Regions from separate parts of the Vibrio aestuarianus genome, predicted to be linked through region 4. Evidence: predicted binding sites of a transcription regulator. Region 4 holds the regulator's gene; each other region holds the start of a gene.
What was found. The regulator MetJ, encoded in region 4, represses methionine synthesis genes. The targets are predictions, from matches to a motif close to TTAGACNTNTANANGTCTAA.
Positions count from the first base shown of each region.

Region 1 (7,654 bases), 870 kb from region 4:
CAACATTTGGAGCGCTTACAAAAACTGCAAAATGAAGGCCGTTTGCTTACAGCTGGACCTATGCCTGCCATTGATTCTGATAATCCCGGAGAAGCAGGGTTTACTGGCTCAACCGTTATCGCTGATTTTACGTCTTTACAGCAAGCGCAAGCATGGGCTGACGCTGATCCCTATGTTGAGGCTGGAGTTTACCAACACGTTATCGTTAAACCCTTCAAAAAAGTTTTTTAAAATGAAAAAAATCGCTTTTGTCATCTCTATAATCTTGCTGGTGACTGGCTGTAGCTCAAGTGCTGACAAACAGAAACAAGAACAGTTAGAACTCTTGGCGAGTAGCCGCGCCAGTGTTATCAGTAGTGAATTACCTTTAGAATTTGGTCCTCTTTCGGTTATGAGAGCCATTTCAAAAGGCAGCACCGTTGAAATTATGATGATTTACAATTCTGATCACCAAGGTGCCAAGCCCATTGATCAAGTATTGAAAACAAGTATTAATGCCTACTGCTCTGACTCTTTAACAAAGTCAAACCTTGATATCGGTTTAACTTACCGTATTCAGATTCGTAATAATCGTGGTCAGTTGATGATCGACCAGTTCGTGACTAAAGAAAGCTGTACTGTCCAATAGAGATCATTTTAACTGCGCTCTTATTGTATAAGGCCTCATCCTGAGGCCTTAATTAGATCAAAGAACCTAGCGGTCAAAGGTTAGCTCTTTACGTAGTGCTTTGGCTGCCAGAACTAAATTGGTCAACGCTGCTTCAGTCTGAGGCCAGTTACGTGTCTTCAAACCACAATCTGGATTAACCCACAGACGCTCCGCTGGGATCTTCTCGGCCGCTTTTCGGACTAAACCCTCAATCCATTGCTGTGATGGGATATTCGGAGAGTGAATATCGTACACTCCTGGTCCTATTTCATTCGGGTAATTGAATTCTTCAAACGCTTTCAGCAGTTCCATATTAGAACGCGATGTCTCAATAGTAATCACATCGGCATCCAATGCTGCTACAGAGTCAATAATTTCATTAAATTCGCTGTAGCACATATGAGTGTGGATCTGTGTCTCTGGTTTCGCACTGGCGGCTGAGATTTTAAAGGCCTCCACCGCCCATTGTAAATACGCCTCATGATCACGCTTTTTCAGCGGCAAACCTTCTCGAATAGCAGGTTCATCAATTTGGATTATATTAATGCCTGCCTGTTGTAAATCGGCGACTTCGTCACGCAACGCAAACGCCAATTGTTGAGTAATTTCCTTCCGAGAAATATCTTCACGAGGGAATGTCCAGCATAAGATCGTTACTGGCCCTGTTAGCATGCCTTTCATCTGTTTAGACGTTAGCGACTGAGCATAAGTTGACCACTTAACGGTTATTGGCTTCTCTCGCTCTATATCTGTCACCACAATGGCTGGTTTAACACAACGAGAACCGTAACTTTGAACCCACCCAAACTGAGTGGTTTGAAAGCCCGCAAGATTTTCAGCAAAATATTCCACCATATCGTTACGTTCAGCTTCACCGTGCACCAATACGTCCAAATCTAATGCCTCTTGGCGTTTTACAGCATCGGCAATGTGGCCTTTTAATGCCGCTACATATTCGCTTTCAGAAAGTTGACCTTGGCGATAAGCACTACGTTGGGTGCGAATTTCCGCTGTTTGAGGAAAAGAACCTATCGTTGTTGTTGGCAAAAATGGCAAACCAAGAACTTCCGCTTGGTGATGCGCACGCTCTGCATAAGGTGCGCTTCGCTCCGACAATGCAGAAGTAATACTATTTACGCGAGCTTGGACCTGAGGTTTATTCACATGAGTTGCACTCTGACGCGCTACAATCGGCAAACTATAGGTATCACAAGATAAAATAGCGGCTGGATCGCCATCTAATGCCTTGCCCAATAAAGCCACTTCCGTCACTTTTTGCTTAGCAAATGCGAACCAACTTTGAACCTCCGTTGATAAACTTTGCTCAAGATCTAAATCTATCGGGCTATGCAGTAGTGAGCATGAACTCGCAATCCATAATCGCTCACCCAACTGATTTTTCACCGGCTGTAGACGAGCTAATAACGCAGCAAGATTGGCTCGCCACACATTTCGCCCATTTACGACCCCCAACGAGAGTACCCAATCACTTGGCAACTTTTCGACTACAGCTTCAAGTTGTTCTGGAGCGGCGGAAAGGTCGATATGTAAGCCGTGAACCGGCAGCTCAACAATCTTATCGAGCGTATCAACCACCGAATCAAAATAGGTAGTTAATAACAATTTCACATCACCACTGATCACTTGGTAAGCCAGTTTTAGTACATCTTGCCACTCTTTCTCTAACTCTAACGATAAAATCGGTTCGTCGATTTGCACCCATTCAACGCCTTGTTTAGCTAACTTGGCAAGAATGGTTTGGTATGCGGTTAACAAACGAGGTAATAAAGTGAGGCGATCAAACCCTTCTTCTATTTCTTTACCTAGATAAAGATAACTAAGTGGACCAAGCAACACCGGTTTCACTTGATGCCCGGCCTTCAACGCTTGATTGGTTTCTTCAAATAACTGTGGCCAACTGACACTAAACGTATCATCTTGGCTAAATTCGGGCACAATGTAGTGGTAATTCGTATTAAACCACTTAGTCATATCTGACGCTGCACTACCAGCACAGCCACAGCTTGCTTGCGATTGACCACGGCCAACGCGAAACAAAGTGTCTAAATCAGGAAAACCATTATTGTGGCGCTTAGGAACATGTCCGAGTAGCAATGTGGTGGTGAGCACATGATCATACCAAGCAAAATCCCCTACTGTTGTAAAACTAAGCCCAGCTTGCTGCTGTAGAGCCCAATTGTGCTGACGAATGGTGCTACCCACTTGTTTTAATTGATCTTGTGTACTTTCTCCACGCCAATATTTTTCAAGCGCAAACTTGAGTTCACGTTTTTCACCAATACGCGGATAACCTAAAATGTGTGTGGTTGTCGTCATCTTCCTAGCCCTTATTCTGTTGGTAGTGTTGAACTTTTATCTTGATAATTAAGAAGTCCAGATGGCTAAACTATCCACTTGAATGGGCCAGCGAACAACATCCAATTATTCAACATGTTCATTAAATAAATTCATGTTATTTTCGACAACGTTAGGTCACCTCAAAATAAATAGCCATCTAGATGTTTACAGCTCCCTACATACAGCGTAAGTTAGTGCAATTAAAGCCATCTATTTCAAGAGATAATGAGGAAATAGTCACGATGATCGAACTTAAGCATTTGCGAACGTTAGCTTCGCTAAGAGATTCGGGTTCATTGACCTCGACCGCAACGTCTCTCCACTTAACACAATCAGCGCTTTCACATCAGATTAAAGATTTAGAGGCAAGAATTGGCGGGCAGTTGTTTTTACGCAAAACTCGTCCTGTAAAATTCACCTCAGAGGGAGAAATTTTACTCAAACTTGCCGATGAAATTTTACCCAGAATGGCAAGAGCTGAAAACGAATTAGCGAGTCTGAAAGAAGACGTAAATGGGCGTTTGCACATGGCAATTGAGTGTCACTCTTGCTTCCAGTGGTTAATGCCAGCATTAAAGGAATATCAACTGGCTTGGCCAAGTGTCACGTTAGACTTTTCATCCGGCTTCGGTTTTGAACCCTTACCCGCTTTGCTAGCAGGAGAACTTGATCTTGTCATTACTTCCGATATTTTGCCTCGATCCGAAGTCCACTACGAGCCTCTATTCGACTTTGAAATGCGTCTTATCACCTCAACCGCTCACCCTCTTGCAGAAAAAACGATCATCGAACCTAGCGATTTAGCCTCGCAAACCATGTTGACTTATCCGGTCCAAAAAAACCGCTTGGATGTCGTAAAACACTTTCTGCAACCCGCAGGCATTGAGCCAGCAAAATGGAAACAAGCTGATAACACATTGATGTTGGTACAAATGGTATCTGCAGGTTTAGGGGTAGCCGCACTGCCTAATTGGGCAATCAGTGAATTTTCTAGGCAAGGACTGATCACCAGTAAGCCATTAGGTAACGGTTTATGGCGGCGGTTATTTGCAGCCACCCGTCATAGCGAAAAAGATAAACATTATCTGCAAGCTTTTTTCGTCACCGCTCGACAACAATGCAAAAGCCACCTTGATGGCATCAAGATGGCTTGATAGTTAAACAAAAATATTAACGGGAATAGGATTTGAATTGGTTAGTCAGTGGATCGTATTGGTAACCTAAGACATCTAGTTTACCAATAACACCTTCCACATCCATTTCGTACATACTGGCAAGTTCTTCAAAGCTGTCGCACTCTAAGCGCAGTTTTTCATTCACAATGCCCAGTAAAATAACACTATCAAAGCGGCTGACGTTACTTAGGTCCATCACAAGCTCCTTTACCAAAGAGGTAATAAAAGCCTAGTCGCAAAATCATCTGCAAAAAGTGACCAATATCTAGAGAATAAATAAACCTTGGAAACTTGTGCTTGCCGCTAACATAAACAGTAGGGCAATACCTAACTGGATTTTTTCTGCACTTTTTGAAAATAAAATATGCCAACACCAGGCGATAATTCCTGCGATCATCAAACCAAAACTGGTTAGCAAAGCCAATGTCGCTTGTGTTAACGCTTGATCATCTAAGCCATAAGCTTTCGGTACAACACAAAGTGCAACCCCCATCGCACATAAAATGCCGATGATAGGAAGTAGTCGGTGAAATGCTTGCAGACGCGTACGTGCAATCGTCAACAGTAGATGAGAAAAACATGATCCAAGTAAACCCACTAATATCACATTGGCAACGGATGCTGGCCAATTCGCCTGCTCAGACACCAGAATGGCAACATAAGCTAATGACAACCCGTTAGCTAGATAAAGTACCCATAATGGGCCTTCATCACGTGTTTTCTTGGTTTGTACTTGAGAGTAAAAATAGAAAATGGCAAATACGACCATGAACGCTTCAATTTTAATAGAAGCCACCGCGAGCCACAAAACGCCAATCGCTGGCAATAAGCGGTGAATACGCCCACGTTGCCCCGGACAAATCTCCCCTCTAACTAATACGAGAGTCAAGATAATTTGTGCACCCAGTAACATCGGAGCAAAAACAGAAAGTAACGATTGAATCATGCTATATGGCCATTAAAATGTGTCTGGGCGCGATGATAGCAAATTTATTCAGCTGACTAGAAGTCAGTTCGTACTCAGATGCATCAAAACATCATCTGCCGTTATTATTCCTACATATCTTCCCTCTCGTACAAGCACCCAAGGAAAAGGGATTTTTTTCTTAATTAGGTGAGTAACCGTTGATAGTTCCGTCATAACATCTAATTGAGTGAAGGTTGTGCTCATTAGCTGATTGACAGGGCGCTTCCAAATAACACTTTCTTTTGCATTTTCAAGTTCCGTACCCATTGATGGACTCAAGTGTAAATTCAATGCGGCTTTATTGACTAAACCCACACACTGCCCATTGTTGATAACAGGCAGTGAGTCGAGAGCCGTTGCTTGAACGTACTGATTAGCTAAGAAAATGGAATCACCAGGGTCTAGCCTAGGCACGTTTGAGCGAACCAAGAGCAATAATGTATTGGCCCTATCGCTTTCATCTTCAGTTGTATTAATCACATTCAAATGCGCTTTGTAGCGATTCGCATGAGCAATATTTTCTAATGGTAACGGTTTAGAAAATAAATACCCTTGTAAGTAGTCAACACCGAGCATTCTTAACACTTTCATTTCTTGTTCGGTTTCCACACCTTCGGCAACCACCTTAACGCCTAGAGTATGAGAAAGGTCTGTAACCATTTTGACAATACTGTACTTACGAGTACCAACCGCAATATCCGTCACAAATTCCTTATCAATTTTTAATAAATCGAATTGGCGATCACTCAAATAAGTAAAAGAAGAGTAACCCGTGCCAAAGTCATCAATCGCTATAGATACACCTAACTTGCGCAATTCATTCATTGCATCATAGGATTTCCCCCGGCTTCTTGGCTCGAAAAATAGGCACTTTCCGTCAATTCAATCGTGATGTGTTTGGGGTTACAACCGCTACTTTTAATAATGGCTGCGGTGTTGTTTAGTATTACATCCGAGCTTAGCGATGTATTCAAAGACCGATTGATGGTAATTCCTGTCTCTGAACCAAATATTTTTTGTAACGTAGCCAAACTTCGCAGAGAGATAAAAGCCACTTGTTTATCAAGCTGAGGAATGATGTTCAGCTCTTCAGCAATGGTGATCATTTCTTGAGTGTCAACCAGTTCACCAGCTTCATTAGTGAAACGACACAACGCTTCAAATTTAGCTATCTTGAGCGTTTTGGTGTCGACAATCGCTTGGAAATAAACGGCAATATCACCCGTCGCTATTTTTTTGGTCACTAAATCCTCCAACGCTTTTCGTCGTTGAAGCTGTTCATGAATACTACTTTGATAGAAATTAACCGATTTACCTTGGCCGCCATGCATCTCTAACATCGCTTGTATCGCATGTGAGACCATGTGTTTAGGGCTATTTGCATCTTGTCCAAACACTGAAACCCCAATCCGGCACTTAGAAATCATTTTAAATATTTGCGGTGGCATTTCATTTTTAATTTCATAGATAAACGCCTTAATTTCTGACGAAATCAGAGCACTTTGATTGGTATTCGCTTCACAGGTTGTTGCTAAGCAGACACCAAAAATATCAGCGCCTAAGTAGCCTGAAATACGCGCGGTCGCACTTCTGAGCAGCATATCTGAAAACAATTTGCGATCAGAATAGGCGGAATCCCCCTCAAAAATAGGGTTTAAGGCCATCAAAATAATTAAACGATTGTGATTACCCACTTCGCAGATTTGATCGAGTAGAGAGATAAGCTTGCTCTTAGTAGGTAACTGGGTGTGGACATCGACCTCATCAATTTCGACTTGCGCCGTTACTTCTCTTTTTTGGGAAACATCCAACGTTAAACCAAGATAATAGCTATCCCCATTTTCTAGCTGTATTTTCTGAACCGTTAGATCTCGCGGTGATGCGTGACCTTTTGCATGGCGGTTTAAAACCACACCATTCCAATAACCTTTGGTTTCAATATCACTCCACATTTGTTTAAAAAAACTTGGCGAGTGTTTTCCAGCATTAAAAATATTGGTTTTACAACCGAGCAACTCTTGCTGCAAATAACCAGTTTGTTTTTCAAATAAAGTGTTACAAGCCAAAATACGTGTTTGGCTGTCAGAGATCACAATACCATGGTGTTGGTTATTGATAATACTTTGGAATAACCCCGCCACGCTGACTCGCGTTTTCTCACATAACAAGACGGTCATCAGTCCACTTAGTACACCCCGCTGCTCAAGGGATACAGAAAAACTGACAAAGCAAAATGCATAAGACTGGGTGACTAGGCAACAAGAGAACTGCTCACTTTTCCCTGTTTTCAATACGTTAGTAAAGAGTTCTTTGGCATGGGCAGCGATATCTTGCGTCATATAGCTCAAAATATCGTTGACCTTTTGTGGTGCTGAATCATCAGGGAAAAGAGTGGTAAACATGTGTTTATCACAATCGAAATCTGAGGTGTTAATGTTGAAAGACCACCACATTTGTCTATTCTGTAAACTACCTTCTATCACGGTCTATATCCTTTCTGCATTT
Region 1 is NZ_JAKNYQ010000001.1:1,442,221-1,449,874, reverse strand. It holds gene MCT08_RS06890 (YciI family protein) at 1-231, shown strand, start outside; gene MCT08_RS06885 (GspS/AspS pilotin family protein) at 233-628, shown strand; gene metE (5-methyltetrahydropteroyltriglutamate--homocysteine S-methyltransferase) at 695-2,986, opposite strand; gene metR (HTH-type transcriptional regulator MetR) at 3,250-4,161, shown strand; gene MCT08_RS06870 (DUF4250 domain-containing protein) at 4,178-4,378, opposite strand; gene MCT08_RS06865 (hypothetical protein) at 4,448-5,128, opposite strand; gene MCT08_RS06860 (EAL domain-containing protein) at 5,192-5,974, opposite strand; gene MCT08_RS06855 (bifunctional diguanylate cyclase/phosphodiesterase) at 5,971-7,602, opposite strand.
Region 1: a site for MetJ is predicted at 3,036-3,055, ahead of metE (5-methyltetrahydropteroyltriglutamate--homocysteine S-methyltransferase). Genes of this name have one in related genera too.

Region 2 (7,654 bases), 970 kb from region 4:
AAGTTGGTTATCCAAATGGGGACTTATTTGTTGTGACTATGTTTGGTCCTGATATTAAAAACAGCGATTTTGATGCCCCAGCGAATACGATGTTTATGGTCGAAAACCACTCGTTTACCACGAAAGAGAATACACATCTTTTTTATGATGCGAATAAACAGTGGCTTGCTACCACAAGCAGTGTCGATAACAGGACTGATAGCCGTACTTTTTCTTGGTTTCAAAATACCAAAATAAACGGGGTTAATATCTCAGTTCCTCACTATTCACAAAAACTTGGTCAATTTGGCTTGGATGTGAGTCAACGACATGCTTCTGGTGCCGTTGTGTCTGCTAATTTGTTATCTAAGGAACTGTCGCGAACTTTACAGCAAACGCTGAAAAAACCGTCTTCTATACGTGTACTTTATGACAGCAGTGAGTATGTTTATGCCTATAGTGACCCTTCGGTATTTGACAAGCAGGCTAATTTTAGCAATCAAAGTGAGCCTATGGTCAAGAACATTAATGAAGCCGTGATGTTGTCAGCTATTGAGTATCATGCTAGTGAATCTAAGAGTGAAAAGAATACGCTACATAGTGAGTGGATAAATGGGGATCTGTGGTACACCCAGGTGGTGAATATCCCAATTTATAAGAAAGAAGATTTGTATCTTTTGATTATCGCCCGAGCTTCGGACTTATTTGATAGTGGTGAAGAGATCTTATTTAATGCATTGCTAAGCTCATTTTTGTTACTCCTGATTTTATTACCGATGATCTATTATGTATCTCGATGGGTATCGAAGCCAATCAAACAAGCATCGCTAAAAGCGAAGTCTATTGAAAAGTTGGACTTTACAGTATCGCCTTTATCCCCTTCAAACATTAAAGAAATCAATGAGCTGCGCGGTTCTTTGTCAGGGATGCAAAATACACTCAGCCGCTTTATCTCCATGACCAATGCTATCGCACAAGAACACAATCTCGAACAACTTTTGGGCCGAGTGTGTAAAGATACCGCACGTGCAACGGGTTCAAAAGGAACGTTCGTTTATCTCTTAGATTCAGAAAAAAATAAACTGGTTCCACACTATGTTTGGGCTGAGGGTACGGGAGAGCGTAATGTTGAACAATACCAAACCTTAGATGTTGATGATGAGCGTCTAAAGCAATTGATGGATAAACTTATTGGACAACAGACTTATGCTGCAATATCGGCTCAGCAACTTCGTAAATTCTCGTCCAAGCCCATTGCGCAGCCATCAGACTGGTATCTTTTTTTTCCATTGCTTGATCGTAGACGGAACGTGATTGGTACGATCGGCTTTTCTTCCTCGGAAGAAAATAAGCAGCGTATTCTTGCTCATCAACTTCATTTTATCGAAGCACTGACAGGTTATATATCAGTCACCATTGAAGCTCGTAAAATGTCGGCGGAGCAAAAAGCATTATTAGATTCAATCATTCAGTTAATGGCGAGTACGATTGATACCAAATCTCCTTACACAGGTAATCATTGTCAACGAGTCCCTGTGTTAACTCAATGGTTGGCAAAAGCGGCTCATGATAACGATGATACTTATAGGAGTTTTCGCTTAAATGAAGAAGAGTGGGAAGAGTTGCGCATTGCGGCATGGTTACATGACTGTGGGAAAATAACTACACCAGAGTATGTGGTTGATAAATCGGTGAAGTTAGAAACGATATATAACCGAATTCATGAAATACGAACACGCTTTGAAGTGCTAAAACGAGATGCTGAAATTAAGATGTATAAAATAGCGCTGAAGAATGAATTACCAACAGAATTACGCCAGCAATTAGAATTACAGTGGCAGCAGTTGGATGATGAATTTGCCTTTATTGCACAGGTTAATCAGGGGGGGGAGTTTTTATCTCATGAGTCAATTGAACGTATTGGACAAATTGGTAACCGTTCATGGGGCAGAACACTCAGCAACCGACTTGGTCTGTCATGGGTAGAGGCAGAACGTTACTCAGACAAACCAGAGCAACTACCAGTGCAAGAGAAGCTTTTACAAGATAAGCCTGAGCATCTTATTGATTGGAAAGTTATTACTGAAACCGACCCTCGGTTCTCTATGGTAAAACCCCAATATCAAGCTAATTTGGGGGAGCGGTATAATTTATCTATTCAACGCGGCACCTTGACAGAGGAAGAGCGGTTCATCATCAACGACCACATTATTCAAACAATAAAAATGTTAGAGCGATTACCGTTCCCCAGCTCAATGAAAAATATTCCAAGTATTGCTGGTGGACATCATGAAAAAATGGATGGCACAGGTTACCCTATGGGGCTTAAAGCCGAGGAAATGCCACTTACAGCAAGAATTATGGCGATTGCCGATATTTTTGAAGCACTCACCAGTTCTGATCGACCTTATAAGAAAGCGAAAACATTATCTGAGTCGATTAACATCATGAGTTTTATGGCTAAGGATCAGCATATTGATGCCCAGCTATTTAAGCTATTTCTGACATCGGGGATTTATCAGCAATATGCCGAGCAATTTATGGCCGCAGAGCAGATCGATAGCGTTGATATCTCTAAATACGTAGCGGCGTAAGAGAGGCGTTTTAACCAGCAAACTTGAGTCAGCATTCCGTTAATAATGGAAGGCTAGGATGACAGAAGGTGACTTAGCAAGCCATCCTCTGTCATTTACTTAATACATGATCTAATTTGATGTTGACGAAAATGAAAGTGCTTTAGGTATCTTTTGTAAATTTATCTTCACTAAAGTGTTCAAGATCATATGGCGTTTGTTGGTATACACAATAGTTCAACCAGTTAGCAAATAGCAAATGGCCATGGCTTCTCCAGCTTGCTATTGGTTTGTTGTCTGGGTTGTCATTGGGATAATAGTTGACAGGGATCGCAGGCTCCATACCTTCACTTAGATCTCTAACATATTCACCGTGCAAAGTATGGGCGTCATACTCTGGATGCCCGGTGACAAACACATTGCGCTTATCTTTGGTTGATGCCAGATACACGCCTGCTACATCAGAGGTGGCGAGAATGTCTAAATCAGTATGCTCTGCTAAATATTCAGGTGAAAAGTCAGCGTAGCGTGAATGCGGTGCTAAAAATGAGTCATCAAAACCACGCAAAATAGGATGGAATGGATTCTGAATTTCATGATGGTAAACACCCGACAGTTTTTCTTTTCGTGTGCGTTTAGGCAAATTATAAAGCAGCTTTAGCCCCGCTTGCGCAGCCCAACACACATACAATGTTGACGTAACATGATTTTTTGCCCACGCCATGACACTTTTTAGATGATCCCAATAAAGCACATCTTCAAATTGCACCAAACCGAGTGGAGCACCGGTGATGATCAGTCCATCAAAATTGCGATGTTTAACCATTTCAAACTGACGATAAAAGTTATCTAAATGCTCGTTTGGCGTATTTTTACTTGGGCGGTCATCAATTCTCAGTAGTTCGATATCTACTTGTAGTGGGCTATTAGACAGTAGACGTAGAAACTGAGTTTCTGTCTCGATCTTCTTAGGCATTAAATTTAAGATCAAAACTTTAAGTGGACGAATGCCCTGAGTCGAGGCGCGTGTTTCTGACATCACGAAAATGTTTTCGTTACGCAGCACATCACTAGCGGGTAGTTGATCGGGGATCTTAATCGGCACAGCTTTCTCCCTAAGCTATATCATGGACGTCTATACTTCCAAAGTTAACTCAATAAAAACTGATTGTCGACAGTAAAGTTAATCTAATTGAAAATTCGCTATACCTTTCCAACTCGCCGCTTATCTGCACTTCAAGCCGTTTGGGTATATAGTGTGCCAACGTCCAATTTGATTATGCTGCCGTTTATGACATTAACGCTAACTTTAGTTCGAGGTTTACCTGGCTCGGGGAAATCCACCTTAGCCAAGGCAATGCCAGGTCGGCATTTAGAAGCTGATATGTACTTTGTTAATGAGCATGGTGAATACCATTATCACCCGGAAAAAATCCAACAAGCACACCAATGGTGCCAACGGCAAGCACAGCAGTGGTTAGCTAAAGGGGAAAGCGTGGTCGTGTCGAATACTTTTGTCCGTCATTGGGAGATGAAAGTGTATAAGCAATTAGCTAAACGCTACAAGGCGAGGTTAAAAATAATCATTTGCCGTGGGCAGTTTCAAAATATTCATGAGGTTGATGACGCCACTGTTGAACGAATGCGCCAACAGTGGCAAGAGTAATGCTAGTGAACTCGACGTAACTGATAAAGAGCGAGTGCTCCCCAGCCAGCTGTCTGTGCCCACAATAACCACCACTTTGGCTCAATTTGAGACCAGGATGCGCCCATTTGGTTTAAACCAAGGAAACCTTGAATTGCTGGTGTACTTGGGAATAGGTTTGATATCCACACCATTGGACTAGGAATCGCTTCGATTGGCCAAATAAAACCAGCAGAGAAAACCAGTGGCATTGAGCTTACCAACACCACAAGGGTAACTAATTCACGTCTTGGTGTAATCGCACCGAGCCAAATGCCGATGAAGCAACAGCAAAGTAAAAAGGGTAAAAGCAGCAACAGTATTTGCGATGCATTGCCAATCGTATTAACACCATGTGAACTAAAGCTCGCGCCAAAGTAATACATACTGAGAAGATAATAAACGACAACCAAAACTACACTGCGTGCCAGTAGCAGCCGCAAGGGAGTGGTGTTTGACCAATACCCATGTCCATGTTTTTGCGTGCCTCCCATTAGCCCCGATGCCATCACTAGGGTTTGTTGTAAGATCAAAACAAACACGGCAGGAACGACGTAATCAACATAACCCATGCGTGCATTGAAAGTGGGCTTAAGATTGATGTTTGTTGCTGAAAAGTGCTGTGAAGCGAACGCCATAGGTTCACCTTCAATAACTAAACGCGAAACCTTACTTTGTGCGGCCAGCGTACCACCAGCTTGCACAAGCCCCTCAACAATAGTGCCATACACTAAAAAGTAAGAAGCATCGCCAGCGTAAGCGAGCGTGGGGCTTTTGCCTAGTAATAAATCTCTGTAGAAATGTTCAGGAATGACGAGAATGCCGCTGACTTGTCTGTCCAAGAAAGCGTGTTTAGCTTCTTCAATGGTACTATTTCTCTGAACAACCTTAACTTGAGGGGTTGCGTCTACCATGCGTTCAAGTTGATAACTGGCTTGGCTCTTATCTAAGTTGACGATGGTTAGCAGCTGCCCTCTTGGTGTTTGTTGAGTATAGGGCAGTGGATATAAAAACGAATAAAAAACAACCCCACCAAATACGGTGAGTAAGACAACCGGATTGGTAAAGAATGCTTTTAACTCCGCTTTAAGCAGAGCGAGGAATTTTATTGTTTCAGTCATGGTTTAACTGCTCTGCTTTAATATGTTTTTTGATCAACAATAGTATCAAGGCTAGTGGTAACGCATAGCCAAACATAGGGACCAAATATTCAAATGAACGCCATGCGCTGGCATCATAACTTACTTGACTGACCTGTACCTCGATATAGTGACTAATAGGCAATATATTACGCCATAACTGTGCGAGAGAGTTCATATCTGTTGCGGGGAAGGTGATGCCCATAAAGGCAAAGCTTGGAGCGGTGTAAGCACCAGCAAAACTCATTGCTCTTGCTGAGTCTAAGGTCAAGAAAAAGAACAGTGCTCCCATGATGATGCAGGCTATAGTCGTGAAAATTTGCGCAATAATTAAAATGCCAAAGCTCCCTTGCATTGGCCAATCAAGCCACTGATAAAACCAGATCAAAAACCCTATACCTTGCAGCATAAATAAAGGGATATAGTACTTGAGAGTTCTTACTAATACGTATAGTGGTCTGTCACCCAGCCAGTTTTTTAACCCAAAATGACGATAGTTAGCCGCGAGTATCATAATGGTGCTAACAACAATCACAATTTGCCAGATCGCGGGTATAGCGGCTGACACTAAAAATTGGGCATAGTTGGTGTTTAGATTAAATAATGGCGTCAGTTGGGTGCGTATTGGAACGGCTCGTCCCATTGCACTTAGGGTAGTTTGGTTGCTTGACGCTAACGTTTTCATCACATCAATCTGTGCGTTGAAGGTACTTTGAGCTTGTACAACAGCAGAATTGATTAACTTGCCAACCAAAATATATTGGCTATTAAAAAAGGTGGAAACTTGTGGCTGTTCACCACGCATGATGGATTTATCGAAACCATACGGAATGACAACGTACGCATAAATATCGCTTTCAATAAGCGCAGCTTTAGCCTGACTAACGTCTTGGTAATGTTTCTCAACCGTTAGGGTAGAGGTCGCATCAAGCTCCCTCACCAATTGCCGTGATAGCTGGCTATGAGATAAATCTACGACGCCAATCGGTAAGTCACGAGCAATGCCTTGTGAAAAGATCCACCAAATACTGAATGCCAATACAATGGGCACCCAGGTTAGGCACGACAATAACCAAGGGTCATGACGCAGTAAAGGCCACTGTGAACGAGGTTGAATTGACATACGGCTTATAACTCAACTACTAAACTCATGCCCATACGCAGTCCTTCAATTTGCGTTGTCGGGCGCGCTTCAACTTCGAATGTACGTAGGTCAAAGCCTTGAGAGGCATCAGTCGAGCGCCAAGTGGCGAAGTCACCCATCACGGCAATATGAGCAACTTGAAACTCTACGTTGGTCTCTAGTGCTGGGATATAAGCATTAAACGTTGCTCCTTTCTGGAAGTGCTTGAGTTGATCTTCACGGACATTAAGTACCGCCCATGACTGCTTTGTATCTACCACGGTAACAACTGGGAATCCTTGTGGGGCCAATTCGCCACTTTTTAACAGTACTTGTGAGACTTCACCATCAAACCAACTTTCAATTTTGGTATCCGCTGCGTACGCTTCAACTTCTGCTACAGCACCAGCAGCCATGCGTTCTTTCTCTGCAGCGGCTTGCTTGGTTTCAGAGCGAACTCCTTCTTTTGCCATTTGGTACATCTGAAAAGCTGCGCTTTCTGTATATTTTGCTGCTTGCCATTGGGTATTAGTTTCATCACGTTTTTGTTCTGCTACCACACCGTCACGGTAGAGGTTATTAACGCGCAAGTAGGTTTTTTCCATCAAATCAGCAGCAGCTTTGGCTTTAAGCCACTGATCTTTAGCTGCTTGAATTTGTTGGTTTCTAGCACCATTTTCAGCTTCTTTCGCTAATGCACCTGCGGCTTTTTGCCCTGCAATCGCTTGTTCTAATTTGGCTTCAATTTCTGGGCTATGCAGTGTAAAAATAAGCTGTCCTCGTTCGACAATGTCACCTTTTCGCACTAAGACTTGGTCAATACGACCTGGTACTTTTGAAGAAATGCTGTATTGCTCTGACTCAATTTGACCTTGTAGACGAATCGGCTCTGGTTGATAAGCTTGATAAAAGCGATAACCCACCCAAGAGATCGCAATGATAGCTGAGAGAGCAATCAATGTTGGTTTTACGGCTTTCATAAGGCATCCTTTTGATCAATTGATGGGTTGGTTAATGCTGTATTTAACGGAATTGCTGATTGTTTGTAGTTAGGAAACGTATTCATTTCGCTGGTTAGTGCCAATAATTTATTCAAAGAGAGTAAGTAGTTAAAGCTGGCCAATGAGCGCTGAGTTTTAATGCTCGCTAGGTACAG
Region 2 is NZ_JAKNYQ010000001.1:1,538,259-1,545,912, forward strand. It holds gene MCT08_RS07320 (HD domain-containing phosphohydrolase) at 1-2,573, shown strand, start outside; gene metA (homoserine O-acetyltransferase MetA) at 2,716-3,657, opposite strand; gene MCT08_RS07330 (ATP-binding protein) at 3,844-4,218, shown strand; gene MCT08_RS07335 (ABC transporter permease) at 4,221-5,357, opposite strand; gene MCT08_RS07340 (ABC transporter permease) at 5,350-6,498, opposite strand; gene MCT08_RS07345 (HlyD family secretion protein) at 6,504-7,478, opposite strand; gene MCT08_RS07350 (TolC family protein) at 7,475-7,654, opposite strand, start outside.
Region 2: a site for MetJ is predicted at 3,680-3,699, ahead of metA (homoserine O-acetyltransferase MetA). Genes of this name have one in related genera too.

Region 3 (7,654 bases), 2.4 Mb from region 4:
ACTTGTTGATCATTCATTGAAGAGTGAATAGTAGTGATGGTTCCCGAATCGATACCAAACGCTTCATCAAGCACTTTGATGATAGGAACAATGCAATTGGTAGTGCAAGAACCGTTAGAGACTATGCGGTGTTCCGCACGAAGCGTTTCATGGTTTACACCGTAGATGATGGTGTTATCCAGATCATTCGCCCCCGGGTGAGAAAACAACACTTTCTTTGCACCGGCTTCAATATGCTCTAGACCATCAGCTTTAGAGCCATACACCCCCGTACAATCTAAAACAATATCGACGCCTAAATCGCGCCAAGGAAGTAGTTTAATTTCGCTAAGATGCAATATCCGAATCGAGTCGTATTTTCCCTTTGCTTGCGACAAAGCGTCATGGTGGATATAGATGTGCTCTTGATCATGGCTGATTTTTTTTCCAAATCGACCATGACTTGTATCATATTGCAGAAGGTGAGCCATCGCATCAGGCTGCGCCAACTCGTTCACGGCAACCACTTTAATGTGCTCATTCTTTCCACTTTCATATATCGCACGTAATACATTGCGTCCGATACGCCCAAAACCATTGATTGCGACTTTAAGCATTCTTCTATCATCTTAACTTTTTTAAGTGGCACAAATAGTAACCGATAGCAGCTAAGAGCAACACCCTAATAAAACGTTAAATAGAATTTCCCTGAACGCTTTGATTCTCACTCACAGTGTTGATACGTCGAGCAAGTAAAAATCCGCCTTCTTAGAAGGCGGCTTTGGTTTATAGCCCCCTATAAGGGGGCATCCCTGCGCTGCTAGTTTATCTTCAACTCTAACTGCGCCTCATATTCTTGATCTTTCTTGTCTTGGTGCCTTACGTAACGCCTGATGATTTCTTCATTCACACCAACTGTGTCAACAAAGTATCCCCTTGCCCAAAAATGATTACCCCACGGTTTCTTTCTTATATGTGGGAACTTGTTAAACAAGCGGATTACTGAACGCCCTTTCAAGATCTTAAATCTGTATTTCGGTGTCCAAACTATGTGGTATTTGCAACGCCAATATACATGTGATGAACTTCTATAATCGCCCATGTTTTTAGTTTCCTCTTACTTATGGTGAATAAGAGGTTTACTTCTAGCATGGGCACTCATTCGGGCAATAGCCCCAAGGTTCAATCACCACCGCCCAAGGCGGTGGTTTAGGGATGACAATAAAAAAAGCCCCGCTTATAACAAGCGAGGCTCTGTTTATTGTATGCCTAAAGTCAATTAAGCAAGCAGCTCGTTGGCTATTTTCACTACGTTTTCAGTAGTGAAGCCAAACATCTCGAACAACTGATCAGCAGGCGCTGACTCACCAAAGGTGGTCATACCGATGATCTTGCCGCCAAAGCCAACGTACTTGTACCAGAAATCTGCAATGCCCGCTTCAATCGCGATACGCTTAGTCACGTCTGCTGGCAATACTGCTTCGCGGTAAGCGGCATCTTGCTTATCGAATGCATCAGTAGCAGGCATCGATACCACGCGTACTTTCTTACCTTCTGCGGTTAGTTGCTCTGCGGCTTTCACTGCTAGCTCAACTTCTGAACCTGTCGCAATTAGGATTAGCTCAGGCTTACCATCGCTGTCTTTCAGGATGTAACCACCCTTAGCAATGTTAGCCACTTGCTCAACAGTACGCTCTTGCTGTGCTAGGTTCTGACGAGAGAAGATAAGCGCAGATGGGCCATCTTTACGCTCAATCGCCAGTTTCCAAGCTACCGCTGATTCCACCTGGTCACATGGACGCCATGTGCTCATGTTTGGTGTTAAACGCAGTGAAGCAATTTGCTCAACCGGTTGGTGCGTAGGGCCATCTTCACCCAAACCGATAGAGTCGTGCGTGTACACTTGAATGTTCTGAATTTTCATCAGAGCGGCCATGCGCATTGCATTACGTGCGTATTCCATAAACATTAGGAACGTTGCGCCGTAAGGAACGAAACCGCCATGAAGTGCAATACCGTTCATGATGGCAGTCATACCGAATTCACGCACACCGTAGTGAATGTAGTTACCCGAGAAATCTTCCGCAGTCAGTGATTTAGAACCAGACCACATAGTAAGGTTAGAAGGTGCTAAGTCAGCAGAGCCGCCCATAAATTCTGGTAGCATTGCACCAAAGGCTTCAAGCGCATTTTGTGACGCTTTACGTGATGCAATATTGGCAGGGTTAGCTTGCAAGTCGGCAATAATTGCGCTGGCTTTTTCTTCCCACTGTGCTGGTAAATCACCATTTAAACGACGTTTCAGTTCTGCCGCTTCCGCTGGGTATGCCGCAGCGTATGCTTTAAATTTGTCGTTCCAAGCGGATTCTTTTGCTTGACCTGCTTCTTTTGCATCCCACTGTGCATAAATATCAGCAGGAATTTCAAACGGTCCGTGTTCCCAACCTAGGAATTCACGAGCAGCTTTAATTTCTTCCGCACCAAGAGGCGCGCCATGACAATCATGTGAACCCGCTTTATTTGGAGAACCAAAACCGATAATCGTTTTAGTACAAATCAAAGTTGGGCGACCAGTTTCAGCCTTCGCCGCTTCAATTGCCGCATTAATAGCTTCAGCATCGTGGCCATCAACCGCAGGAATAACGTGCCAACCATACGCTTCAAAACGTTTAGGTGTATCGTCAGAGAACCAACCTTCAACGTGACCATCAATAGAAATGCCGTTGTCATCCCAGAAAGCAACCAGCTTGCCAAGACCTAACGTACCCGCTAAAGAACAAGCTTCATGAGAAATACCTTCCATCAAACAGCCATCACCCATGAATACATAAGTGAAGTGGTCGACGATGTCGTGGCCTTCTTTATTAAATTGTGCGGCTAGTGCTTTCTCTGCCATTGCCATACCAACCGCGTTGGTAATGCCCTGGCCTAGTGGACCTGTAGTCGTTTCAACACCCGGTGCATAACCATATTCTGGGTGACCCGGGGTTTTTGAATGCAGTTGACGGAAGTTTTTCAGATCATCAATCGATAACTCGTAACCGCTTAGATGCAGCAAAGAGTAAATCAACATTGAGCCATGGCCGTTGGAAAGAACGAAACGGTCGCGGTCTGCCCATTGTGGGTTTTGTGGGTTGTGATTTAGGTGAGAACGCCAAAGTACTTCAGCGATATCAGCCATCCCCATTGGTGCGCCTGGGTGACCAGAGTTGGCTTGTTGAACACCATCCATGCTAAGAGCGCGGATTGCATTGGCTAGTTCTTTATTAGAAAGAAGGTTACGGGAAGACATGTCTGCTCCTGAGTGCATTAAGCGAATTCAAAGTAACGAAATTGGGCTGAAAACAGCGCGGCTATTCTCTCAAAGCACTTTTATCACTGCAAACGTTTTACTGAGGAAATCCGGCTGTTTGTGGCTTATTTTTAGGATATTAACCCAAATTCAAAAAATTTTGAGCAAACTTAAGCAATCGTTTGGCTTTCAGATCAGAAAAAAATTACTTGTAATTCGACCATTCAAAACTAGAATAGACGTCTAGATGTAGAAACACCTACATAAATTAATGAATTGAGGTGGTAAGTTGCTAGCGACTTGCCACCGACCAACTACTTAAATTGGAGCTCTCATGGCTAAGCACCTGTTTACTTCTGAATCCGTATCAGAAGGTCATCCAGATAAAATTGCAGACCAAATCTCTGACGCTGTCCTTGACGCCATCTTAGAACAAGATCCAAAAGCTCGTGTTGCTTGTGAAACTTACGTAAAAACAGGCATGGTGATGGTTGGTGGCGAAGTGACCACTTCAGCATGGGTTGATATTGAAGAATTAACTCGTCAAACAGTACGTGAAATCGGTTATGTGCACTCAGACATGGGTTTCGATGCAAACTCATGCGCCGTATTGAACACTATCGGTAAGCAGTCTCCAGACATCAACCAAGGTGTTGATAAAGCCGATCCTAAAGAGCAAGGCGCTGGTGACCAAGGTATCATGTTTGGTTACGCAACTAACGAAACAGAAATCCTAATGCCAGCACCGATTACCTACTCTCATCGTCTGGTACAAAGACAAGCAGAAGTTCGTAAAAACGGTACTCTTCCTTGGTTACGCCCTGATGCAAAATCTCAGGTTACTTTCCAATATGACCAAGGAAAAATCGTTGGTATTGATGCAGTCGTTCTTTCAACTCAACACTGTGATTCTATCTCTACACCAGACCTACGCGAAGCGGTAATGGAAGAGATCATCAAGCCAGTATTGCCAACAGAATGGCTCAGCAAAGAAACCAAATTCTTTATTAACCCAACCGGCCGTTTTGTTATCGGTGGACCAATGGGTGACTGTGGTTTAACTGGTCGTAAGATCATTGTTGACACCTACGGCGGCGCAGCGCGTCACGGTGGTGGTGCATTCTCTGGTAAAGATCCATCAAAAGTAGACCGTAGTGCAGCATACGCAGCACGTTATGTAGCGAAAAACATCGTCGCTGCAGGCCTTGCTGACCGTTGTGAAATTCAACTTTCTTATGCAATTGGTGTTGCTGATCCAACATCTATCATGGTTGAAACATTTGGTACCGAAAAAGTCTCAGAAGAGATCATTATCGAAGCAGTACGTCAACACTTCGACCTACGCCCATACGGCCTGCAAGAAATGTTGAACCTACTACAACCAATCTACAAGAAAACTGCCGCTTACGGCCACTTTGGTCGTGAAGAATTCCCTTGGGAAGCAACAGATAAAGCCGCTATTCTTCGTGAATTCGCTGGCTTGAAATAAGCAACTGCATTGTAGATAAAAAATACACAAGCCCTTACTTTTTAGTAAGGGCTTTTTAGGAATAAATACGTGCAAAACTTTGAGTTACATTACCGCGCTCAAGCAAAAGTTAAACAATGTATTGATATCGCATCCGACCATTTTCGACATCCCTTTCCTTTGCCAACATTAAATTACCAACTCAGAGGCAAAGTCGCTGGAAAAGCTTACTTACAACGTTGGGAAATTCGCTTAAATCCCATTTTATTTGCAGAAAACACACAAGCTTTTTTAGATGAAGTGATCGCACATGAAATCGCTCACCTCATTACTTATCAACGCTATGGTCGAGTCCGTCCACACGGAAAAGAGTGGCAGAGTGTGATGAATCAAGTCTTTCATTTACCCGCCAATACCACTCATCGGTTTGAAGTCTCTTCTGTACAAGGCAAAACCTTTGAATATCGCTGCGACTGTACTCGCTATCCTCTGACTATTCGTCGCCATAACAAAGTGTTGCGCCATCAAGCCACTTATCGCTGCCAACAATGTTCGCAAACTCTGATCTTTACAGGCGTACAGCTTTCTTAAATTAGTGTTCTATTCGCTGCTTTTCGTGATGACCATCCCCGAAAAATAACGATAAAAACATCATTTATAATTCCTCATCCTGAGTGTTAGACTGAGAAAAACCACACTTATATCAGTCTAAATTATGTCGTATCTTCGTTTATTGTCTGTCGCAGGGCTCTTAGCATTACTCTCGTTTAGTGCACTATCAGCACCACCCTCTTCATTTTCTAAAGCAAAGAAAGAAGCATTGAAGATCTATCAAGATCATCCAATTAGTTTTTATTGTGGTTGTGACATTGAATGGCAAGGTCGTAAAGGTACACCAGACTTACAAGCTTGTGGCTATCAAGTACGTAAACAACAAACCCGCGCCAGCCGTATTGAATGGGAGCATGTGGTTCCTGCTTGGCAATTTGGTCACCAGCGTCAATGCTGGCAAAGTGGCGGGCGTAAAAATTGCACCAAGAATGATAGCGCTTTTCGTTCTATGGAGGCGGATCTACACAACTTAACCCCTGCAATCGGAGAAGTTAACGGTGATCGCTCAAACTACAATTTCAGTCAATGGAATGGAGTGGATGGTGAAACCTATGGTCGCTGTGAAATGCAGGTCAATTTCAAGCAACGTAAAGTCATGCCACCGGATAGAGCACGCGGGTCGATTGCTCGTACCTACTTGTACATGAGCCAAGAATATGGTTTTCAGCTATCAAAACAACAAACTCAGCTAATGCAGGCATGGAATCGCCAATATCCGGCAGATTCATGGGAATGTAAGCGTGACCAACGCATTGCTAAAGTACAAGGCAACCACAACCCATTTGTTCAAAAGCAATGTGGTTCATAATCCGTTGAAACGTTTAATCTTGATGGCTGAAACTCATTCTTGCCCCTTGTTTTTTCAGCTAAAAGCATCCATGTTAGTGGCTATTCAATGTCAGGCAGGAAGTTACCATGCGCATCCCTAGAATTTATCACCCGACCCCAATTTCGCAGCTCGGCACCATCGCGTTAAGTGATGACGCGGCTGGACATATTGGCCGAGTGTTACGCATGCAAGTTGGTCAAGAAGTGCTGCTATTTGATGGAAGTGGCGCTGAATTTCCAGCAACTATCAGCGAAGTGACGAAAAAAGGCGTGTTGGTCGAAGCAGCAGAACGCGTAGAGAGTAGCTGTGAATCGCCATTAAATTTGCACCTCGGACAAGTCATCTCTCGTGGTGACAAAATGGAATTCACCATCCAAAAATCGGTTGAGTTGGGGGTGAATACTATTACACCACTGATTTCTGAACGTTGCGGCGTTAAACTTGACGCTAAACGATTCGAGAAAAAACTCGAACAGTGGCAGAAAATTGCGATCAGTGCCTGTGAGCAATGTGGCCGCAACACCGTTCCGGTGATTCGTCCTATCATGCAGCTAGAAGCTTGGTGTGCAGAACAAAGTGATGCATTAAAACTTAACCTGCATCCACGAGCTAAATATTCAATTAACACCTTGCCAGAGCCTGTCACTAAAGTACGTTTATTGATTGGCCCTGAAGGCGGATTATCGGCACAAGAGATCCGCATGACGGAAGAATATCAATTTGAAGAAACCCTGTTAGGCCCACGCGTGCTTCGCACTGAAACGGCTGCCTTAACTGCAATTACTGCCCTTCAAGTTCGTTTCGGCGACCTTGGCTAACCGGAGAAAATCAATGATTAAACTTGGTATCGTAATGGATCCCATTGCATCCATTAATATTAAAAAAGATTCCAGCTTTGCCATGTTGCTTGAAGCACAGCGCCGTGGTTATGAAATCCACTATATGGAAATGAATGATCTACACTTAGATCAAGGCGTCGCAGTCGCCGATACTAAAATCGTCGAACTGAAAGAAGATCCAAATGGCTGGTATGAATTTAAATCACAACAAACCATTAAATTAGCCGAACTTGATGCAGTATTGATGCGTAAAGATCCTCCGTTTGATACCGAGTACATCTACGCCACCTACATTTTAGAGCGCGCAGAAGACGAAGGCACTTTAATCGTTAACAAACCACAAAGCTTACGTGACTGTAATGAAAAGCTATTTACTGCGTGGTTCCCAGAACTGACACCAACCACAATTGTTACGCGTAAAGCAGAGAAAATTAAAGCCTTCCGCGAGCAGCATGGTGATGTGATCTTAAAACCACTTGATGGAATGGGCGGCGCTTCAATATTCCGAGTCAAAGAAGGTGATCCTAACGTCTCGGTGATCATTGAAACATTGACCAACCACGGTCAAAACTACTGCATGGCGCAAACCTTCGTGCCAGACATCAGTAATGGCGACAAACGTATTTTGGTAGTTG
Region 3 is NZ_JAKNYQ010000001.1:2,935,075-2,942,728, forward strand. It holds gene epd (erythrose-4-phosphate dehydrogenase) at 1-596, opposite strand, end outside; gene MCT08_RS13325 (transposase) at 800-1,081, opposite strand; gene tkt (transketolase) at 1,259-3,271, opposite strand; gene metK (methionine adenosyltransferase) at 3,606-4,760, shown strand; gene MCT08_RS13340 (SprT family zinc-dependent metalloprotease) at 4,830-5,330, shown strand; gene MCT08_RS13345 (endonuclease) at 5,455-6,159, shown strand; gene rsmE (16S rRNA (uracil(1498)-N(3))-methyltransferase) at 6,267-6,998, shown strand; gene gshB (glutathione synthase) at 7,012-7,654, shown strand, end outside.
Region 3: a site for MetJ is predicted at 3,507-3,526, ahead of metK (methionine adenosyltransferase). Genes of this name have one in related genera too.

Region 4 (7,654 bases):
CCTATTAGGTAAGATGGATGACGTAGAGTAATCTTTCTGCTTACGATTAAAATAACAATGCCGACGAATGTCGGCATTGTTATTTTAAGTTTCTTTTACTGGATGGTTATGCTTTCGGTCTTACGCCCAATGTATGACATAGCGCATAGGTCATTTCGGCACGGTTTAGTGTATAGAAATGGAAATCTTTTACCCCTTCACGGCTTAAAATTCTGACCATGTCGATAGCTTGACTTGCCCCGACAAGCTGGCGAGTGGTTGGGTCATCATCTAATCCATCGAACTGTTTTGCCATCCAACCAGGTACTTTGACATTGTTTTGTGCAGCAAAGCGCGAGGCTTGTTTGAAGTTGGATACAGGCAAAATTCCCGGTACGATTTCAACATCAATACCCGCCGCCACGCAGCGGTCACGAAAACGTAAGTAGCTTTCTACATCAAAGAAGAACTGGGTAATCGCGCGGTTGGCACCGGCATCAACTTTACGTTTTAGATTAAGTAGGTCAGCTTGTGCACTTTTTGCTTCAGGGTGAACCTCTGGAAAGGCGGCAACAGAGATATCAAAATCATGACGTGCTTTTAGTAACTCAACCAGATCTGAAGCATACATTTCTGGCTTGCCACCACCGACAGGAATATCCCCACGCAATGCCACAATGCTTTGAATGCCGTTGTTCCAGTAATCGTCAGCAATTTGAATAAGCTCTTCACGTGATGCATCGATGCAAGTCAAATGAGGGGCTGCAATTAAACCGGTTTGATCTTTGATCTCTTTAATGATGGAGTGAGTACGGTCGCGTTCGCCAGAGTTTGCACCATAAGTGACAGAAACAAATTTTGGTTGCAGCGTTTTTAAGCGGTGTACCGAATTCCACAGCGTCTCTTCCATCTTTTCAGAGCTCGGTGGGAAAAATTCAAATGACACATTAATATTGTCAGACAGCTCTGCAATGTTTTGGTTTAGTGCATCGATATGACTGGCGTGTGTGTATCCCATCTTACTTCTCCCTGTGGCGAACTTCCCGCCAAATTAAAATCCCTTGAATTGACGTTTGGACGTCTATATGTCCACAGAATGTATTGAATACGTTTTAATGTCAACACTGTAATCATGAAGAATATTCATGTTGAATGTGAGCAGAACTCAAGTGAAACACCAATATAACTCGTAATCAGTTATAGCATTCTTTGTTGGCCAAAAACAAACAAAGGAGCCAATGGCTCCTTTAGTTAAAGAAAACTAGACAGCAAGTTTAAATCCGACTGGATTGCTCCTGCTGTGACTTCTCGGCCTGCTCCTGGCCCGCGAATAACCAATGGATTATCACGATACCATTTACTCTCGATAGCAAAAATATTGTCACACGGCAGGAGATTAGCTAAAGCGTGTTCGCGATCCAGCGCTTCAACCCCAACAGTGGCTTTACCATTCTTTTCAAGCCTTGCTACGTAGCGCAGCACTTTTTCTTCACGTTGTGCTTTTTCAAGACGTTCAGCCAATCTCTCACTCAGTAGTTGGCTCTTATCTAAGAAGTCATCTAACGATAGATCTTTAAGCTCTTCAGGTACCAGTGATTCGACTTTTACGTTTTCTGGCTCAATGTGTAGGCCAGATTCACGAGCTAAAATGACCAGCTTGCGCATCACATCAGAGCCATCGAGGTCACTACGAGGATCGGGTTCTGTTAAGCCTTGTTGCCAAGCAAGATCGACTAACTCACTAAAAGGAATCGAACCATCAAATTGTTGGAATAGCCATGATAGCGTGCCAGAGAAAATGCCTGACAGCGCGACAATATCATCACCACTTTCACGTAGGTCACGAACGGTATGGTTGATAGGCAAACCTGCGCCAACCGTTGCATTGTATAACCAATGGCGGCTGATCTTAGCAAAAGCATCTTTCACTTGATGATACGACTGACTAGAGGCGGAGCCTGCGACTTTGTTGGCGGAAATTAAGTGCATGCCATGCTCGGCAATATCGAGGTAACGCTCTGCGAGTTCAGAACTGGCTGTGACATCTAACACGATGAGATCATCATATCCTTGGATATTACTCAGGTGTTGTAGCCATTCCTTACCTTGGTAAGAGATGGCTTCATCATTAAATCGTTCGAGTACCGATTCAGCATTGATGCCTTGTTCATCAAACCAATAGGTTTGGCTGTCGATAACCGCCACCAGTTCAAAGTTCATTCCACGTCGCTTTTCAAGCTCTGATTTTTGCTCTGCAAATAATTTCAGCCAACTCGAACCAATATTACCTTTACCACATAACGCTAACGCAACACGTTTTTGCGCTTGGAAAAGTTGATTGTGCATTCCTATTACTAGTGGTTCTACTGCGGTTTTGCGTAGCACGGCAACTAAACTAAGCCCAGACTCTGACTCACAAATAAATTCAACCGGGGATGATCTCAACTGTTGGTAAAAACCGTAGCAGTGATTTGGGTTTTTGGTGACGCCAGCGCCAACCGCGCCAACTAAAGAAAACCCTTCTTTGAGTTTAATTTCAGCTTCGAAAGCCGTGTCTTGAAGGTGGGCGAGAGCGCCTCCTGAAATTTCAGTGGTGTAGGCTAGACGTAAGCGGTGTTGATCAGCTTGGGCTTCAAACGCTAGCGGTTCAAGTTGGGCACGTTGTAAGCTGCGCAAAACGCTGCTTTGCAGACGTTGGAAGTCATGACCGTGGCTAAAGGAAAGCTCAATCAGCAAGACATCTTCTAACGAGGTGATGATCTTAGCCCCACGTCCAGAAGCAAGCACACGCTCGATATGGGTTGAACCGGACTCGGGTTGATAACTGCAACGTAAGTGCAAATCCATCGAGCTTTGAGCGACAGGTTGTAAAGTTCGGCTGTGCAATACTGGCGCGGCCAAGCGCGCCAGTTCGCTGGTTTCGTCTAAGCGCAGCAGTGGCAGCAAACAAGCATCGCTGACAATGCGTGGGTCTGCGCTGTATACCCCAGCGACGTCGCTCCAAATCGTAACACGGTTAACTTCGGCCAATGCACCGATCATGGTGGCGGAATAGTCAGAACCATTACGGCCTAGCAATACGGTATCGCCTTGCTCATTTTGTGCCATAAAACCAGTAATGATGATGCGATGATGAACATGCTGTGCCAAAACTTCTTTTAAAAGAGGATAGGAGCGAGAACGGTCAACTTCCGGTTGTGTGCCTGTTTCAGCGCGCAGAAAAGCACGTGCATCTTGCGCAACTGCGGCGAGATCATTTTGGTTGAGTAATGCGGCTAGTAAGCGCGAAGACCAAACTTCACCATGGCCCAATACGCTGGCTTGTTGGGCTGCACTTAGCGGTGCAGACAATTCACCTAACGCGCGTATTTCGGCATTTAATAGGTCGCGCAACGTCTTGGCTGAGTTGTCATCAAGTAGTGCGTCGATTAAGTTAGTTTGAAATTGACGAACCGCTTGTAGGTTCTCATGCGCTAATCGACCATCTTTTTTGAGAGCCTCAAGAAAGGCGATCAAGTGATTGGTGGTTTTGCCTGCCGCAGAAACCACCACTAAGTCGTTATTGTGTGAATACTCTTTTAAGATATTCACCACTCTTTTATAACATTCAGGGTCAGCAAGGCTACTGCCACCAAATTTATGCAGTTGTCGCAATGCCGTCATTAAAATGCCTCCTTGGCTTTGGCAAAGGCTTGTTGTAGATCGGCAATTAAATCATGAGCATCTTCTAAACCCACTGACAGGCGTAATAGTTGCGTTGAAATGCCGGCTTCAGCCAAAGCTTCGTCACCCATAGCGCGATGTGTCATTGATGCTGGATGGCAAATGAGGCTTTCGACACCGCCCAAAGATTCAGCCAGTGAGAACAGCTCTAACTGGCCGACAAAAAACTTCAACTGCTCAAAGCTTCCGGCAAATTCAAAACTGAGCATTGAGCCAAATCCTGACTGCTGTTTTTTCGCAATTTCATGGCCTGGGTGTTGTGGCAGACTAGGGTGATAAATCGTTTTCACCAATGCTTCGTGTTGCAAATAAGCTAAAATTGCACCCGCATTTTCCTCATGAACACGCATGCGAGCACCCAACGTACGAATACCACGCAGTGTCATATAGCTGTCAAATGGTGTCCCCGTTGCGCCAAGGCAGTTGCCCCACCAGGCTAATTCTTCAGCGTGTTGCTCGGTTTTGGTAATAACAACGCCACCGATCACATCAGAGTGACCATTGATGTATTTTGTAGTGGAGTGGATAACGAAGTCTGCCCCAAGCAACAATGGTTTTTGAAATATAGGGGTAAGGAAGGTGTTATCGACGGCTACGAGTGCACCAACTTGATGCGCTTGGTGACAAATGTCGGCAATATCGACAACGCGCACAAGTGGGTTCGAGGGGGTTTCTAGCAATACCAATTTCGGTTTTTTAGCCAGCGCAGCACTTAAAGCTTCATGGTCAGATTGATCAACAAACAAGACATTGAAATCGCCTTTTTTGGCGCGAGTATTAAATAGACGATAGGTACCGCCATAACAGTCATGGGGGGCAACAATTAGATCATTTGCGCTAAGAAATGCAGACGCCCATAAATTGAGTGCAGAAGTGCCGCAGTTAGTGACGACAGCGCCAAGACCGGACTCGAGCTCATACAGCGCTTTTTCAAGCAAGCCGCGGTTTGGATTCCCTGAACGGGTGTAATCGTATTGAGGTACTTCACCAAAAGCAGGAAAGCCATAATTTGTCGAAAGATAAATTGGTGGTACAACAGCGTGGTATTGAGAATCTGATTCAATACCAGTACGAACAGCGATGGTGGCTGGCTTGCGAGTAGTCATAACGGTTTCCTTGCCTAATAAACTCACTGAGAGTGACATCCTACAGGGGTATTCTTATCTTCTTTAGAGTTGCCGCCGAGAGAAACTCAAGTTACTTTGGGTATACACCATATCTGATAATGTTTGATATTGCTGCTTCCCAGACTGATAGCGTTACACTTTACCGATCAAAAAATAAGACGTCAACACTTCTGGACGTCTATATGTCTTTGCTTATGGCGGTAAATCCCGCTAAAATCAGCCATCAAACTTTTTCTGACAAATTACGATAACGAAGGTGCGCAATGGCAGACTGGAATGGGGAATACATTAGCCCATACGCTGAACACGGTAAAAAAAGTGAGCAGGTGAAAAAAATCACCGTTTCAATCCCATTGAAAGTGCTGAAAGTATTAACTGATGAACGCACTCGCCGTCAGATCAATAACTTACGTCATGCAACCAACAGTGAGTTGCTATGCGAAGCTTTTTTGCATGCTTATACCGGCCAACCTTTACCGACCGATGAAGATTTAAGAAAAGATCGCCCAGATGATATTCCAACAGAAGCGAAAGCATTGATGACCGCGATGGGCATTGAGTTTGAAGCATACGATGATGAAGCGTAACGCGCCACATCGATAACACTTTGTCTTTATTTTTGGAAAAGTGACCACAATGGTGTGCTGATCTGCAAAACCTGCACATGATTTTTCTGATATCACTCAAAAACAAAAAAAACCGCAGAACGAAAGCTGCGGTTTTTTTGTTTTCAAGCGACAACGTTACTCTTGCATGTAGCCTTCTGGCATTTCAATGCGAGCTACGCCTGAGTCAACCGCTGCCTGAGCGACGGCTTTTGCTACGCGAGGTAGTAGGCGAGGATCCATTGGTTTTGGAATGATGTAGTCAGGACCAAAACTTAGAGATTCAACTCCAGCTGCTTTAAGTACTTCAACAGGTACTTCTTCTTTGGCCAACTGGCGAATGGCTTCGACAGCCGCTAGCTTCATTTGATCATTGATTTCACTGGCGCGTACATCTAAAGCACCGCGGAAGATGAATGGGAAACACAATACGTTATTAACTTGGTTTGGATAGTCACTGCGGCCAGTACCCATAATTAAATCATCACGTACTGCATTGGCAAGTTCTGGCTTAATTTCAGGATCTGGGTTTGAACAAGCGAACACAACCGGCTTGTCGGCCATCAGTTTCAATGCTTCCGCTGGCAGTAGATTCGGGCCTGATACCCCTAGGAATAAATCAGCGCCAGTGATGGCGTCTTCCAAGGTTCGCTTATCGGTGTTGCTCGCAAAAAGCTGCTTATATTCATTCAGATCATCACGGCGGGTGTGAATCACACCTTTACGATCAAGCATGTAGATTTTTTCACGCATCGCCCCACATTTGATCAGCAGTTCCATACATGCTGTTGCTGCTGCACCTGCACCAAGACAGACAATGGTACATTCGTTTAGATTTTTGCCTTGTAGTTCAATAGCATTGAGCATGCCCGCTGCCGTAACAATTGCCGTTCCGTGCTGGTCATCGTGGAAAACTGGAATATTACAACGCTCAATTAAGCGACGTTCAATTTCAAAGCAGTCTGGTGCTTTGATGTCTTCGAGGTTAATGCCACCAAACGTATCGGCAATATTGGCGACGGTATCGACGAATTCATCAATGGTACGGTGTTTTACTTCAATGTCGATTGAATCAAGGCCAGCAAAACGTTTGAATAATAGTGCCTTACCTTCCATTACTGGCTTAGAAGCCATTGGCCCTAAGTTGCCTAAACCAAGAATTGCAGTGCCGTTAGAGATAACTGCGACCATGTTGCCTTTCGCTGTATATTTATAAACGTTATCTACATTTTGTGCGATTTCACGAACCGGTTCAGCAACGCCAGGGCTGTAAGCTAGCGCGAGATCTTCAGCTGAGTCTGCTGGTTTCGTGAGAGATACCGCGATTTTACCTGCCGTCGGGTAAGCGTGGTAATCGAGCGCACGTTGACGAAATTGTTCTTCTGCAGTCAATTCTTGATTATGGTCATCTGACATAGGTTTAGGTGCTCGTATTGGGTTGGAAAGGTCAATGATTCTAATGGATGTCAGTCAAACTTCCTAGGTAGGAACGCGACGTGCTTCATTAAAAATGGCTGAAAACCGTGCTGATAAGACCTGAGAGTGATGACAAAAATCACTATATAAAAAAAATGCCAATAAAAAAGGATGCCGAAGCATCCTTTTTTAATTCTATTACAAAATAGTAAATAATTACTTTTTGCTAGATAGAGCACCGAAACGCTTGTTGAAGCGATCTACACGGCCGCCTGTATCAACGATACGTTGCTTACCAGTGTAGAATGGGTGACATTTGTCACACACGTCTAGGTGGATAGATTCTTTGCCTAGAGTTGAGCTGAACTCGAATGCGTTGCCGCAAGAACAAGTTGCGCTAACTGCTTTGTATTCTGGGTGGATACCAGCTTTCATGGGATAACCTCAAATTGGGCCGTGTCGCTATCCGAATCTGAGCCGGACACCACACGTAGTTAATAAAAAATGTTGATACCGCTTCATGTTCAATAGTGAGCACTAAGCCATATCATCAAGGCGCGATATATTAATGAATCATCTGCAGTGGATCAAGCCATTTCGCCGCTATTTTCGCCACATTTTTGTACAGTGACGAAGCTCGAATTTAATGGAAGCATCCAGTAGACTGTGTTTTCTTACTTTTTGTACCACTAATGGACGATTATGCGCCCCACCATTGCACGAGTTGCCTTACCTGTACCACTGGATAAACAGTTTGATTATCAGATCCCTGGGCATCTGTTTCCGATTGTAGGTGGACGAGTG
Region 4 is NZ_JAKNYQ010000001.1:568,347-576,000, forward strand. It holds gene zapB (cell division protein ZapB) at 1-31, shown strand, start outside; gene metF (methylenetetrahydrofolate reductase) at 107-997, opposite strand; gene MCT08_RS02740 (bifunctional aspartate kinase/homoserine dehydrogenase II) at 1,231-3,642, opposite strand; gene MCT08_RS02745 (O-succinylhomoserine (thiol)-lyase) at 3,642-4,808, opposite strand; gene metJ (met regulon transcriptional regulator MetJ) at 5,093-5,416, shown strand; gene MCT08_RS02755 (malic enzyme-like NAD(P)-binding protein) at 5,573-6,850, opposite strand; gene rpmE (50S ribosomal protein L31) at 7,067-7,285, opposite strand; gene priA (primosomal protein N') at 7,553-7,654, shown strand, end outside.